2 regions of the Mesorhizobium sp. LEGMi-168a genome follow, and region 1 is predicted to be linked to the other one. Evidence: predicted binding sites of a transcription regulator. Region 1 holds the regulator's gene; the other holds the start of a gene.
What was found. The regulator HrcA, encoded in region 1, represses chaperone genes, less so after heat shock. The targets are predictions, from matches to a motif close to GTTAGCACTCNCNNNNNGNGAGTGCTAAC.
Positions count from the first base shown of each region.

Region 2: a site for HrcA is predicted at 4,559-4,587, ahead of groES (co-chaperone GroES). Genes of this name have one in related genera too.

Region 1 covers NZ_JBZEGV010000022.1:57,686-65,297, forward strand. The annotation lists gene cysK (cysteine synthase A) at 1-75, opposite strand, end outside; gene AC4FWB_RS24555 (LysE family translocator) at 401-1,018, opposite strand; gene AC4FWB_RS24560 (PQQ-dependent sugar dehydrogenase) at 1,505-2,845, opposite strand; gene AC4FWB_RS24565 (hypothetical protein) at 2,961-3,158, opposite strand; gene hrcA (heat-inducible transcriptional repressor HrcA) at 3,189-4,271, opposite strand; gene rph (ribonuclease PH) at 4,455-5,171, shown strand; gene AC4FWB_RS24580 (VOC family protein) at 5,355-5,765, shown strand; gene rdgB (RdgB/HAM1 family non-canonical purine NTP pyrophosphatase) at 5,765-6,442, shown strand; gene hemW (radical SAM family heme chaperone HemW) at 6,439-7,612, shown strand, end outside.
Region 2 covers NZ_JBZEGV010000033.1:57,936-64,675, forward strand. The annotation lists gene AC4FWB_RS29260 (alanine racemase) at 1-919, opposite strand, end outside; gene AC4FWB_RS29265 (D-arabinono-1,4-lactone oxidase) at 916-2,217, opposite strand; gene AC4FWB_RS29270 (MFS transporter) at 2,231-3,415, opposite strand; gene AC4FWB_RS29275 (TetR/AcrR family transcriptional regulator) at 3,550-4,176, shown strand; gene groES (co-chaperone GroES) at 4,652-4,948, shown strand; gene groL (chaperonin GroEL) at 5,012-6,664, shown strand.

The sequences.
Region 1 (7,612 bases):
TCCAATCGTCTCGGTGATCGAATTGAAGATGCGGCCGCGGCCGGGGACGCGCGCGGAGGTGACGGGCTTGTTCATTGGTTTCGCTCCCAAGGCAATGGCATAGGCAGACAGAATAATGCTTTCAGCCGCGCAAGATAGGCTGGCGGCCGAAAATATCCGAGTGGGGCGGTTGCTGAAAACCGCGGCACGCCGGAAATGCATTTTCCGGATTGGCCCGTTTTCGGAATGCTTTCGCCGAAATCAAGGCAACTGCGCACCAAGGTGTGTTGAGATTCAGGTCAGGCCGAGCTGAGAAGGGTGGGTTCCGAGAACCGGAGCGGAGCGTACTTGAAGTACGTGAGCACCGGAAGCGCAGGAAACCGCGCTTCGCAGGCCGGCCTCACCTGAATATCAATACACCTTATTGGCGGGCCGCGATTGCCGCTGCCGCACCCATCATGAAGCCGGCGGCGGTGCGGTTCAGCACCTTCAGCGCACGCGGCGATTTCAGGAACCAGCGCGCCTTGGCGGCCAGCGCCAGATAGGGCACCAGCACGACGAACAGGACAACGACGGTGAGCGCTACCAAGATGCCGTAGTCGGCCAGCGTGATGGTCTTCAGGTCGACGATGGTCGGCGTGATGGCGAGATAGAAGATCATCGTCTTCGGGTTGCCGAGCGTGACCGTCAGCCCGGCAATGAAGCTCGCCACGAAACCGCCCTTGGCCTTCCGCCCCTCGATGTTTTCGGGCGAGATGCCGCTGGTCCAAAAGCGCCAGGCAAGGAAAGCGAGATAGGCGACGCCGGCCCATTTGATGGCGAGGAAGACCATGCCGAAGGTCTGCGCGACGAAGGCCAGGCCGAGCACGACGGCGGTGAGATAGGTGATGTCGCCGAGCATCAGGCCGAACGACATCGCCAGCGAGGAACGGAAGCCGGAGCCGAGCGCACGGGCAACCAGCGCCGTGACGCCAGGACCCGGAATTGCGGCGGCGATGCCGAGCGCGGCGCTATAGGCGAGAAATCCGGTGAGTGTCATGATTCTAGACCGTGGGGACCGATGTCGAGCCGGGCTTTTATCATGATGTCGGGTCGACGGTAATTCCCTTGCGGCGAGATTCGTTGCGCCAACTCAACGGGAGCCGGTTCCCCGGCACAGGAATTTTGACCGGTCGGCTATGCTCGCGTTGCCGATCGCATGCCTTCGAGATTGGCCGAAACGGCGAAACCTTCGTCATTCTAGGGCGAAGCAAGGAGCGGAGCGACGCGCGCAGACCCTAGAATCCATGCCGTTACATACGAGCGCTGCTGCGGTGCAAAATTCTGCTCCGCTGCACGCTTCGGTCAAGGTCACGGCATGGATCCCAGGGTCTCCGCGACGCCGCTTCGCGGCTGCTCCGCCCAGGGATGACGAGGTTGGGGAGGCCTCCGCCAATCTCCCGCGTTTGCGCTGATTTCATGGAAATGAGCGGTGAAAGCCTTGCTCTTCGATTGTGGCAGCCTCTAAAATCCCTCTGTCGAGGAGCTATCCACCATAACTGACGCGCCAGATCGTGCCGTTGCCGTCCTCGGTCAGGATCAGCGCGCCGTCCTTCGCCACGGCCACGCCCACCGGCCGGCCCCAGACCTCGTCATCCGAGATGACGAAGCCGGTGGCGAAATCCTCATATTCGCCGGTCGGCTTGCCGTCCTTGAATTTCAGCCGCACCACCTTGTAGCCGGTGCGGACGCCGCGGTTCCACGAACCATGCAAGGCGACGAAGGCGTCGCCCTTGTAGTCGGCCGGGAAGTTGCCGCCTTCATAGAAAGCGATGTTGAGCGGCGCCGAATGCGCCTGTACCAGTACATCAGGCACCGTGACCTTGCCGGCGAGATCGGGCCGCGCGCCCTTGTGGCGCGGATCCTCGTTGTCGCCGATATAGTACCAGGGCCAGCCATAGAAGGCGCCGTCCTTGACCGCCGTGGCGTATTCGAAAGGCACGTTGTCGCCCAGTTCGTCGCGCTCGTTGACGACGCACCAGAGCGCGCCCGTCGCCGGCTGCACGGTCATGCCCGAGCAGTTGCGCAGGCCGGTGGCGACCATCCTGCGGTTCTTGCCGTCTGGATCGAAGGCGAGCACGTCGGCGCGGCCTTCCTCGGCACCCCAGGTGGCGCCGAGCGGCTCGGACCGCGCCCATTCCTCGACACCACCCTTCGGCCTCGCGCCCATATCCTCGGCGATGTTGGAGCCGGAGCCGACCGACAGATAGAGCGTCTTGCCGTCGGGCGAGAAGGCGATGTCGCGTGTCCAATGATGACTGGCCGGAATCTTGGCGACGATGGTTTCCGGCCTGCCCGACGCTTGCATGTCGCCCTCGCGATAGGGAAAGCGCACGATGCTGTTGCTGTTGGCGACATAGACCCATTGCGGCTTGTCGCCCGGTGGATAGAAGGCAATGCCGTAGGGCTGGGTGAGGCCCTTGGCGAAGACGGCTTTCTCGGCGGGCTTCGCGCTGCCTTCCGTCAGCCGATAGACCCTGATTTGATTGGCCTCGCTGTCGGCGACGAAGAGGTCGCCGTTCGGCGCCACGCGCACGACACGCGGATTGTCGATGCCGGAAGCGACGAGCTCGACAGAGAAGCCGGCCGGCACGACGGGCTTGGCATCCGCAGGGCGGTCGGCGAGGCCGGCGCTATTCGACGAGGATTCGGCGACATTCGGCTGCTGGAGATCGTCCGGCTTGATCAGACGCCGCACGCCTGGCCGGTCGGCCTTCCAATCACCGAAGGCCTTTTGTCCGGTGAGCAAAGGTTGGTCGGCCTGCTGCGCGAAAGCGCCGGTAGCCAGAAGCAGGACAACGCCTGCAAGGCCAGCAATCCTTGTCATGCCGTTCTCCGTCATTCGCCGACGCGCCTTGTCAGCACAACCAGACAGCAGATATCGGGCTGGCGCTGCAAAAGAGAAGCGCGGGCACGCAGATTTGACGGGAATTCCCGGCCGGTCAGCTCTCTTCGACGTCGAAATCCTCGTCGAGCCGCTTTTCCAGCGCGACCAGATCGGCCGGCAGCGGCAGACCCATGGCGCGCATTTCCCTGAGCTTCTCGCGCAGCTGCTCCTGGATTTCGTGCTCGTCCTCGGGCTGGTTCACCATTTCCTCGAGAAGCAGGCTGATCTGGGCCTTGAACGATTCCAGCGCCATTTCCACCCTCCTTACGGCGATCGTGCTCGCCTATCTCAGCATGCGCGAAATCAATTGGGCAGTATAGTCGACCATCGGCACGATGCGCGCATAATTGAGCCGGGTCGGGCCGATGACGCCAAGCGCACCGACGACGCGCGCGTCCTTGTCGCGATAGGGCGCGACGACCAGCGACGAGCCGGACAGCGAAAACAGCTTGTTCTCCGAGCCGATGAAGATGCGCACGCCAGGCCCCTCCTCGGCAAGGTCGAGGAGCTGCAGCAGGCCGTCCTGCGTCTCCAGATCCTCGAACAGATGGCGCAGCAGTTCGAGGTCGGCCTGGGCGGTGACGTTCTCCAAGAGGTTGGCTCGGCCGCGCACGATGAGGCGCGCCGGCAGGCCGCTTTCCGCCCCGGCCCAGACCGCGAGGCCCTTCTCGACCAGCTCCTGCGACAGCGTGTCGAGGGCCGCCCTGGTCTCGTCCTTGATGCGGGCGATCTCGATGCGCGCCTCGGCCAGCGTGCGGCCGCGGATATGGGCGTTGAGGAAATTGGAAGCCTCATGCAGCTGCGAGACGGTGATGCCGGCCGGCAGGTCGACGACCCGGTTCTCGACGTCGCCGCTCTGCGACACCATGACGGCCAACGCCTTGGTGGGCTCGAGCTGGATGAACTCGATATGCTTCAGCGCCACCTCGTTCTTGGCCGCGAGCACCAGCCCGGCGCCGCGCGACATGCCGGACAGCATCTGGCTCGCCTCGGTCAGCATATGCTCCAGCGTGGCGCCCGAGCCCGAGGCGCGCACCTGCGCCTCGATGACGCGGCGCTCCTCGTCGGAGAGATCGCCAAGCTCCATGAAGGCGTCGACGAAGAAGCGCAGCCCGGTCTGGGTCGGCAGACGGCCGGCCGATATATGCGGGGCGTAGATCAGGCCCAGATGCTCGAGGTCGCTCATCACGTTGCGGATGGTGGCCGGCGACAGCGACGAGGGCAGGATGCGCGACAGGCTGCGCGAGCCGACCGGCTCGCCGTCGCGCAGATAGGAATCGACAATCCGCCTGAAGATGTCGCGCGACCGCATGTCGAGCGACTGAAGGACGGGTGGCTGCGAAGTTGGGTCGACTGCCTTGTTCATTCCGGCCAGAAACCTCCGCCTAAAAGATATAGACTTCCGCCCCACAGGCGCAACCCGGCCTGCTCTCCTTGCGCCTCGTTTGCTTTGTGCCCTTTTCCTTTGCGCCCCCTTTTTCTTTGCGCCAGGCGCCGCATGCGTCTACAAGCCGCCGACGAATCCGAGAAAAGAACAGAAAGAGCCTCGATGCGCCCCTCCAAACGCCAAGCCGACGAAATGCGCGCCATCTCCTTCGAGCGCGGCGTCTCCAAGCATGCCGAAGGCTCGTGCCTGGTGAAGTTCGGCGACACGCATGTCTTGTGCACGGCGAGCCTGGAGGAAAAGGTGCCGGCCTGGATGCGCAATTCCGGCAAGGGTTGGGTGACGGCGGAATACGGCATGCTGCCGCGCTCGACCGGCGAGCGCATGCGCCGCGAGGCCTCCGCCGGTAAGCAGGGCGGCCGCACGCTGGAGATCCAGCGGCTGATCGGCCGCTCTTTGCGAGCCGTGGTCGACCTGCAGGCGCTGGGCGAGCAGCAGATCACCGTCGATTGCGACGTCATCCAGGCCGATGGCGGCACCCGCACCGCTTCGATCACCGGCGGCTGGGTGGCGCTCTACGACTGCCTGCGCTGGATGGAAGCCCGCCAGATGGCCAGCGTTTCCAAGGTACTGAAGGATCATGTCGCGGCGATTTCCTGCGGCATTCATGACGGCCAGCCGGTCATCGACCTCGACTATCTCGAGGATTCCTCGGCCGGCACCGACGCCAATTTCGTCATGACCGGCAAGGGCGGCATCGTCGAGATCCAGGGCACGGCGGAGGGCGAGCCGTTTTCCGAAGAGCAGTTTGCCGCGCTGATGGGATTGGCCAAGAAGGGCATTTCGCGGCTGGTGAGCTTGCAGCAGATGGCGGTGGCGTAAATCTGAAATGCCGAGCTTGAGCGCCCCCCTCGGTCCTGCCGGACATCTCCCCCTCAAGGGGGGAGATTGGCAGCTTCCGCGCTCCGCTCAGTCCTGCAACGTAGGTGATTGGCGAAAGCCGCAATCGCGGCTGATCTCCCCCCATGTGGGGGAGATGGCCGGCAGGCCAGAGGGGGGCGCCTCGTGACTCCCTCCGCGATCCTGGAATCGGCCCTCTACGTCACCGACTTGCACGCTGCCGAACAATTCTACCGCGACATCATCGGCCTCAACATCGTGGGCAAGGTCGAAGGCCGCCACGTCTTCTTCCGCTGCGGCAACGGCGTGCTGCTGCTGTTCAACGCGGAGGCGACCAAAATCCCGCCGGCGCCCGATGCCAGGCTGGCGGTGCCGCCGCACGGCACGGTCGGCAACGGCCATCTCTGTTTTGCGGCGACTGCCGACGAGATCGCCGGATGGCGCGAGCATCTCACGGCGAACAACATCGCCATCGAAAGCGATTTCGAATGGCCGCAGGGCGGACATTCGATCTATATCCGCGACCCTTCGGGCAATTCCATCGAGTTCGCCGAGCCAAGGATCTGGGGTCTTTGATGCATTCTCTCAACGGACAGAAGATCGTCGTCGCCAGCCACAATGAAGGCAAGCTGCGCGAATTCGCCGACCTGATGGCGCCGTTCGGCTTCGAGGCGAAGTCGGCCAAGGAATATGGCCTGCCGGAACCAGACGAAACCGGCACGACCTTCGAGGAGAATGCCTATATCAAGGCATATGCGGCCGCCAAGGCGACCGGCCTGCCGGCGCTCTCCGATGATTCAGGCCTTTGCGTCGACGCGCTCGACGGCGCGCCGGGCGTCTACACCGCCAACTGGGCCGAGACGCCCGACGGCACACGCGATTTCGGCATGGCGATGCAGCGCACCGAAGTGGCGCTGCAGGAGGTCGGCGCGACCGAACCGGCGCAGCGCAGCGGCCGCTTCGTCGCCGTCATCTGCCTCGCCTTCCCGGACGGCGAGGCAGAATATTATCGCGGCGAGGCCGAAGGCACGCTGGTGTGGCCGCCGCGCGGCACGCTCGGCTTCGGCTACGATCCGGTGTTCCTGCCCAACGGCTTCGACAAGACCTTTGGCGAGATGAGCGCGGAGCAAAAGCACGGCTGGAAGCCCGGCCAGGCAACCGCTCTTTCGCATCGTGCTCGCGCCTTCCAGAAATTCGCGCAAGCCCGCCTGGACTTACGGCGCTTGGATTTGGCGCGGCTCGACTCAAGATGATCGGCACCGGCCAGACCATGCCGCTCGACCGCAGCCCCGGCTTCGGTGTCTATATCCATTGGCCGTTCTGCGCGGCCAAATGCCCTTACTGCGACTTCAACAGCCATGTTCGCCACCAGCCCGTCGACCAGGAGCGTTTTGCGCGCGCCTTCGAAACGGAGCTGGCGACCATGCGCGCCCGCACCGGCCCGCGTGAGGTGACCAGCATTTTTCTGGGCGGCGGCACGCCGTCGCTGATGAAGCCGGAAACCGTGGCGGCGGTGCTGGAGGCGGTGGCGAGAAACTGGACCGTGCCCGCCGGCATCGAAGTGACGCTGGAAGCCAATCCCTCCTCGGTCGAGGCCGAGCGTTTCCGTGGCTACCGGACAGCCGGCGTCAACCGCGTCTCGCTCGGGGTGCAGGCGCTGAACGACAAGGATCTGCGCTTCCTCGGCCGGCTGCACAATGTCGAGGAGGCGCTGCACGCCATCGGGCTCGCGCGGGAGATATTCCCCCGCCTTTCCTTCGATCTGATCTATGCGCGGCCGGGGCAGACGCCCGAGGCGTGGCAGGTGGAGCTGGAGCAGGCGATCGGCCATGCCGCCGATCATCTGTCGCTCTACCAGCTTACGATCGAAGAAGGCACGCCCTTCCATGCGCTGCACGCGGCGCGCAAGTTCGTTATCCCGGACAATGACCAGGCTGCCGACCTCTACGCGCTGACGCAGGAGGTGACTGCGGCGCATGGGCTACCGGCCTATGAGATCTCCAACCACGCGCGGCCGGGCGCGGAGAGCCGGCACAACCTGACCTACTGGCGCTATGGCGAATATGTCGGCGTCGGGCCAGGCGCGCATGGCCGCTTCGTCGAGAACGGCCGCCGCACGGTCACGGTCGCGGAGAGGATGCCGGAGACCTGGCTTAACCTGGTCGAGGCCAAGGGCCACGGCGTCACCGGCGGCGAGGTGCTGACGCGCGCCGAAGAGGCGGACGAGTTCCTGCTGATGGGGCTGCGGCTGGCGGAGGGCATCGACCTTCAGCGCTACGAGGCGCTCTCGGGACGTGGCCTTTCGAGCGCCAGACTTTCCGTGTTGCAGGAAGAAGGGCTGGTGGCGCCGGTCGGCAACGCGCGGCTCCGCGCCACCACCGCCGGCATGATCGTGCTGGATGCGGTGGTGGCGGACCTGGCAA
Region 2 (6,740 bases), on a different contig from region 1:
CGGCCATCCATTTGCCGCCATAGAGATAGCAACCCTTGCGCGGGAAAAGCCCGAGCGCCTGCAGCGTCCTGGAAATCGCCGCCGGACCAGGCAGCACCGGATCGAGCGTCTTCAGGATCGGTGTCGCGATGAACGCCGCCGGCTGGAAGCCGTCGAGGCCGGGCGTATCGAAGTCGCTCGGCAGCACGAAGGCGGAGCCGATCGACACTTCGTTGGCCATGCCTGCGCCATGCAGCAGCGCCGTCTTCGAGCCGCCGATGTTGAGGATGCGGCGTTGATCCGGATCGAGGGCGGCGACGAATTCCGCGGCTTTGGCCGATGCTAGCTTCAACGCTTTTTCCGCGCCGCCGAACAGTCCGGGAATTTCCGGCGCATGCGCCTCATAGGCCATGATGCCTTCGCAGCGCAGACCCTTGGGGATCGTCAGCGCCTCGATCTCTGCGGGACCGGAAAAACCGCCGCGGTGCAGGCCGACATCGATCTCGAAAGCGAAGCGCAGTTCGGTGTCGAGCGCGGCGGCAAGCACGCCATACTCGGCGAGGCGTTCCGGCGTGTCGATCAGCCAGCACACGCGCGACCGCCAGCCTGCGCCGCCCCGGGTGAGCGCGGCCCTGGCCGCGCCGACCGGCATCGGCTTGCCGTAGAGCAGGTCGCCCTGGGGAAAAGCGTCGAGCACAGCCTGGGTCACCGGCGGATGGAAGGTCATGAAGCGGTCGGTGCCGAGCGCTTTCGCAATGTGCGAAAGCAGCGGCACGCAAGGCAGCGACTTGTCGACCACGCGCACGGCAAGGCCTGGCGCCAGCCTCTGCGTCACCAGCGCGATATTGCCATCCAGCCGGTCGCGGTCGAGCACCAGGCAGGGCCGAAAAATCTCCGCCGCCTTCAGCGCCTTCGACAGCTCGGCGAAATACGCGCTCATTGTTGGATGCCAAAAGGACCGGGCTCGATGCCAAACAGGCCAGCCATGTAGGGCGACACGAAACGGTTTTCCGGATCGATGTCGCGCCGTACCGACATCGCATCGTCCCAGCGCGGATAGAGTTTCTTGAAATCCGTCGCCTTCAGGCTGTGCATCTTTCCCCAATGCGGCCTGCCGCCATATTTCAAGAAGATGGGTTCCGCCGCGCGCATGAAGGGCAGCGGGTCGTTCGCCGCATCGTGGTGGATGGCGATCGAGCAGGTCAGCCTTTTGTGGAAGGGCGAAAGCCAGAAATCGTCGGGCGCCACCGAACGCACCTCCATCGGGAAATAGACTTCCGGAAAGTGTTTTTCCGTCAGCTCGATGATCTCGGCCAGCGCCTTCGAGCCTTCCTCGAAAGGCAGGTGATATTCCATCTCGTTGAACTTTGTCCGGCGGTCGCTGGCATAGACGTTGAGCCAGTCCTGCACATAATCCTCGGCCGGCACCTTTTTCACCGCGCCCTTGATCAGCGCGCGGCGCAGCCATGGCAGCCAGCGCAGCGCCGTGCGCAGCTTGCGCAGCGTCGCCAGCCCTCCCTCGTCGTCCTCGGTCGGCCGCGGCGTCGGCGCGGCGTCGCTCAGGTCGCTGGCGATGAACTGCGCGTAGCCGGAAAACGGGATGTAGTAGAACTCCGCCGAACGATGCGCGGCCATCATCGTCTGAAAATCGCGCAGCATGTCGCCGATCGGCTGCACCCATTTGCGGCGGCGCAGCCGGTAGGTCGGGATGTTGTTCATCGTCACTTCGGTGAGCACGCCGAAAGCGCCGAGCGCGACACCGGTGGCGTGGATCATGTCCTGATCCCCTGCCCGGTTATATTCGCGCAACTTGCCCTGCCCGTCGACGAACTGCACCGTTTCCAGTTGCGTATGATAGGCGCCGAGCGTCGGGCCGGAGCCATGCGTGGCGGTGCCCAGCGCGCCGCCGATCGCCTGGCGGTCGATGTCGCCCATGTTAGGCAGGCCCTGGCCGATGCCTTGCAGGATGTGCATCAGCGCGCCGAGCCGCGTGCCGGCCCTCACCCGCGCCCAGCTGGTTGCGGCCTCGTGCGAGACCAGCCCCTCGATCTTCTCCAGCGAGACGATGGTGCCGTCCGACTGCACCAGCGGCGTGAAGGAATGGCCGGCGCCGGCGACGCGCAACGGACCGGGCGCCGAGCGCACCAGCTCAGCCAGCTCGCCGGCATCGGCGGGTGTGGCGATCAGCTTGGGTGCGGCCTTCACGAAGCCCGACCAGTTGCTCCAGGAGCTTGCCATCGTCACCTCCGGCTCAGGCTGGAATGCGGCGCCGCGCGACCAGCACGAAAACGCCGAGCAACGCCACGCTGGCGAGCGCGCTTGCCGAGGCGAATTCCGGCACCGGGCGGAAGTTTTCGCCCTCGATCAGCGGCGAAGCGGCGATCGGGCCGATGGCGAGGCCGAAGAGCTGCGCGGCCGGTACGAGAAGTACAGCCGTTCGCGTCTCGTCGGCGGTGATCGCCAGGCGGATCTGGTAAGGCACGATGAAGAGCAGGATGAAGCCCATCACCAACGCCACCGCCCAGAACACGGAAAGCCCCGGGCCGGAGGCAAGCAGCGCGGAGCTGATCGCCGCCACAACACCGATGATGGTAATGGCGAAACGATAGTCGATGCGCGCTTCAAAGACGGTCGCCGTCATGGCGCCCACCACCTGCGTGGCGAGGCTTGCCGAGACCATCAGGCCGACGGTGCGGCCGTCGATGCCGAACTGCGCGCCAATCGGCTCGAGAAAGGCCCAGACGGCGCCGAAGAACATGAAATAGCAAAAGATCGAAAGCAGCGCCGTGATCGCGGGCGCGGTGAGCACATTGGCAAAATGCTCTTCCTTCGGCAGGTCGGCATAATCGTCCGGCACTGTCCAGGCGACGACCAGCGAAAGCAGGCAGACGACGCCGAGCGCGATAAAGCCCCCGGCCGAGCCGGCGGTCGGCACCGCATAGAGCGCGAGCAGCAGCGCCAGCGCGCATTGCGCCAGCGTCTGCAGCGTGACGAAATAGCCGCCGATGCGCTCGGCCCGGCGTGAGCGGGCGATCAGCTCGGTGGCGACGGCGACCAGTCCGCCCTCCGCCAAGCCTGCGAGAGTACGAGCGCCAATCAGCGCATTGGCGCTGCCGGCATAGGCCGTCCAGAAATTGGCGAGCGCCAGCAGGATCAGGAGCAGCGCGCTCTTCCAGCGCATGTTGCGCGCCGGCAAGAGCATGGCGACGATTGCCGAACCGATCGCTATGGCAATCATCTCGGCGGTGGCGACCAGCGCCAGCTCGTCGCCGCTGACATGGCCCTCGGTGTAAAGCGCCCCCAGCAGCACCGGCTGCAGCCCGAGAATGAGCAGCCCGACCGAACCGATCCAGAGCGCCGAGGCCAGTTGCAACCCGGTCGGGTTGCCGACCAGCCAGTCGCCCTCTTCCACATGCCCGGCATCGGTGACAGTCACGAGGCGCCCTCCGTTGCAGCTCGCCAAAAACTGACAGATTGTCAGCATTTCACAAAACTGATACTTGATCATGTTTCATGTCAACTGGAAATTTGGACGTTTCGTGTAAGATTTGGCCGTGTGAGATTTGGCGCATGACGGAAGCAAGGCGAACGGCGACGGAACCGCGGCGCAGGCCCAAGCAGGAGCGCAGCCGCGAGCGCATCGACGCGATCCTCGCCACCACCATGCGGCTGATCGGCGAAAAAGGCATCGACGCGGTGACGATGAAGGAAGTCGGCGCGCTGGCCGGCGGCCCGATCGCCACCGTCTATCATTACTTTCCCAGCAAATCGGCGATCCTGGCCATGCTCTACGAGCGTTTTTCCGAGGAAAGCCGCGCACGCTTCGGCGCCATCATAGCCGGCATCCGCGGACTGGACGACGTGACGGCGGCGGCCGACCGCCTGCTCGACGACTATTACGCCCGTGTCGCAGCGGACCCGGCCATCCAGGATCTGCAGAACGCCATCCAGGCCGACAAGGCGCTGCAGCATCTCGATATCGCCGAGACGAGGCGGCAAGCGGAGATGTTCTGCGAGAAGGTCGGGCCGCTGATCGAGCCGGAGCGGCGAGAAGCATTCGCGCGGGTGGTCTTCCTGATCTTCCAGCTCGCCGGCGGCGTCGTGCGGTTGGCGCTGACGCAGGATGAGGCGGAGGGCCGGCGAACTCTCGACGACTACCGGTCGATCATCCACGCGCAGTTGAGGTTGTTTTTGTAGCATTCGGCTTTTGCGAAGAAAGGAAGCGTGGCGTTCCTTCGCGCCCCCCTTTGTCCTGCCGGACATCTCCCCCACTTGGGGGGGAGATCAGCTGTCGCTTCGGCTTTCGCCAATCTCCAACGCTGCAGGACTAGCGCCTTCGGCGGAGCTGCCAATCCCCCCCTTGCGGGGGAGATGTCCGGCAGGACAGAGGGGGGGTGTTGTCCCGCCAGCGTCAGCGTTGTGGCGGGACCAAAAAAACACGGCGCTTTCGCCTTCCCTATTGAAAGGCCATCGGCAAACCGGAGTTTCCGGCAAGGTGTACCGCCCAGAAAAATTTCGCGCGATCACCCCTCCCCGCGCTTCTTGACTCTCGCAATCCGCCAGCCTATTTCAGCGCCACGTTAGCACTCGCCTTGGGTGAGTGCTAACTCATATCCGGCGGTCTCGCCGGATGGAGGAACAGTTCTCACCGTTCTCATTCGAGGAAGACAACATGGCAAAGTCCAAGTTCCGCCCGCTTCATGACCGCGTGGTCGTTCGCCGGGTCGAATCCGAATCCAAGACCGCCGGCGGGATCATCATCCCGGATACGGCGAAGGAGAAGCCGCAGGAAGGCGAGATCATCGCCGTCGGCTCCGGCGCTCGCGACGAAAGCGGCAAGCTCGTTCCGCTGGACGTCAAGGCTGGCGACCGTGTGCTCTTCGGCAAGTGGTCGGGCACTGAAGTCAAGCTCAATGGCGAGGACCTTCTGATCATGAAGGAATCCGACATCATGGGCATCATCGGCTGAATATCGGCACCCTCACCAACTGAGTTTCCAGGCTCTTCCCGAGCCCCAGTCAGGAGCTAAAACATGGCTGCAAAAGACGTAAAATTCTCCCGCGATGCCCGTGAGCGCATGCTGCGCGGTGTCAACATCCTCGCCGACGCGGTGAAGGTGACGCTTGGTCCGAAAGGCCGCAACGTCGTCATCGACAAGTCGTTCGGCGCCCCGCGCATCACCAAGGACGGCGTCACCGTCGCCAAGGAGATCGAGCTCGAGGACAAGTTCGAGAACATGGGCGCGCAGATGGTGCGCGAGGTCGCTTCGAAGACCAACGACATCGCCGGCGACGGCACGACCACCGCGACCGTTCTTGCCCAGGCCATCGTCCAGGAAGGCAACAAGGCGGTTGCCGCCGGCATGAACCCGATGGACCTCAAGCGCGGCATCGACCTCGCCGTCGGTGAAGTCGTCACCGCGCTCGGCAAGGCCTCCAAGAAGATCAAGACCTCCGAGGAAGTCGCCCAGGTCGGCACGATCTCGGCCAATGGCGACGAGTCGGTCGGCAAGATGATCGCGGAAGCGATGCAGAAGGTCGGCAACGAAGGCGTCATCACCGTCGAGGAAGCCAAGACCGCCGACACCGAGCTGGAAGTCGTCGAAGGCATGCAGTTCGACCGCGGGTACCTGTCGCCCTACTTCGTCACCAACGCCGACAAGATGGTCGCCGATCTGGAAGACGCCTACATCCTGCTGCACGAGAAGAAGCTCTCCAACCTGCAGGCCATGCTGCCGGTCCTGGAAGCCGTCGTTCAGACCTCGAAGCCGCTGCTCATCATCTCGGAAGACGTCGAAGGCGAGGCTCTGGCCACGCTGGTCGTCAACAAGCTGCGCGGTGGCCTGAAGATCGCCGCCGTCAAGGCTCCGGGCTTCGGCGACCGCCGCAAGGCCATGCTGGAAGACATCGCCATCCTCACCGGTGGCCAGGTCATCTCGGAAGACCTCGGCATCAAGCTCGAGAATGTCGGCCTCAACATGCTCGGCCGCGCCAAGAAGGTGTCGATCTCCAAGGAGAACACCACCATCGTCGACGGCGCCGGCAAGAAGGCCGAGATCCAGGGCCGCGTCGCCCAGATCAAGCAGCAGATCGAGGAGACCACCTCGGACTACGACAAGGAGAAGCTGCAGGAGCGCCTGGCCAAGCTCGCTGGCGGCGTCGCGGTGATCCGCGTCGGCGGCGCGACCGAGGTCGAGGTCAAGGAAAAGAAGGACCGCGTTGACGACGCTCTGAACGCGACCCGCGCGGCCGTGGAAGAAGGCATCGTCGCCGGCGGCGGCGTCGCCCTGCTGCGCGCCTCGAACGCCGTCAAGGCCACCGGCGCCAATGCCGATCAGGACGCCGGCATCAACATCGTTCGTCGCGCGCTGCAGGCTCCGGCCCGCCAGATCGCGGCCAACGCCGGTGCCGAAGCTTCGATCGTCGCTGGCAAGATCCTCGAGAACAAGGGCGCGACCTTCGGCTTCAACGCCCAGACCGGCGAGTATGGCGACATGATCGCCATGGGCATCGTCGACCCGGTCAAGGTCGTGCGCACCGCTCTCCAGGACGCGGCCTCGGTCGCCGGCCTGCTCGTCACCACCGAAGCCATGATCGCCGAGGCTCCGAAGAAGGAAGCCGCCGGCGGTATGCCGGGCGGCATGCCCGGCGGCGGCATGGGTGGCATGGGCGGCATGGACTTCTAAGAAGTCCGATCCCATCGCTGATACGGAAAGGGCGGCAGAGATGCCGCCCTTTTTTTTCTCGCAGACTGCTGCGGAT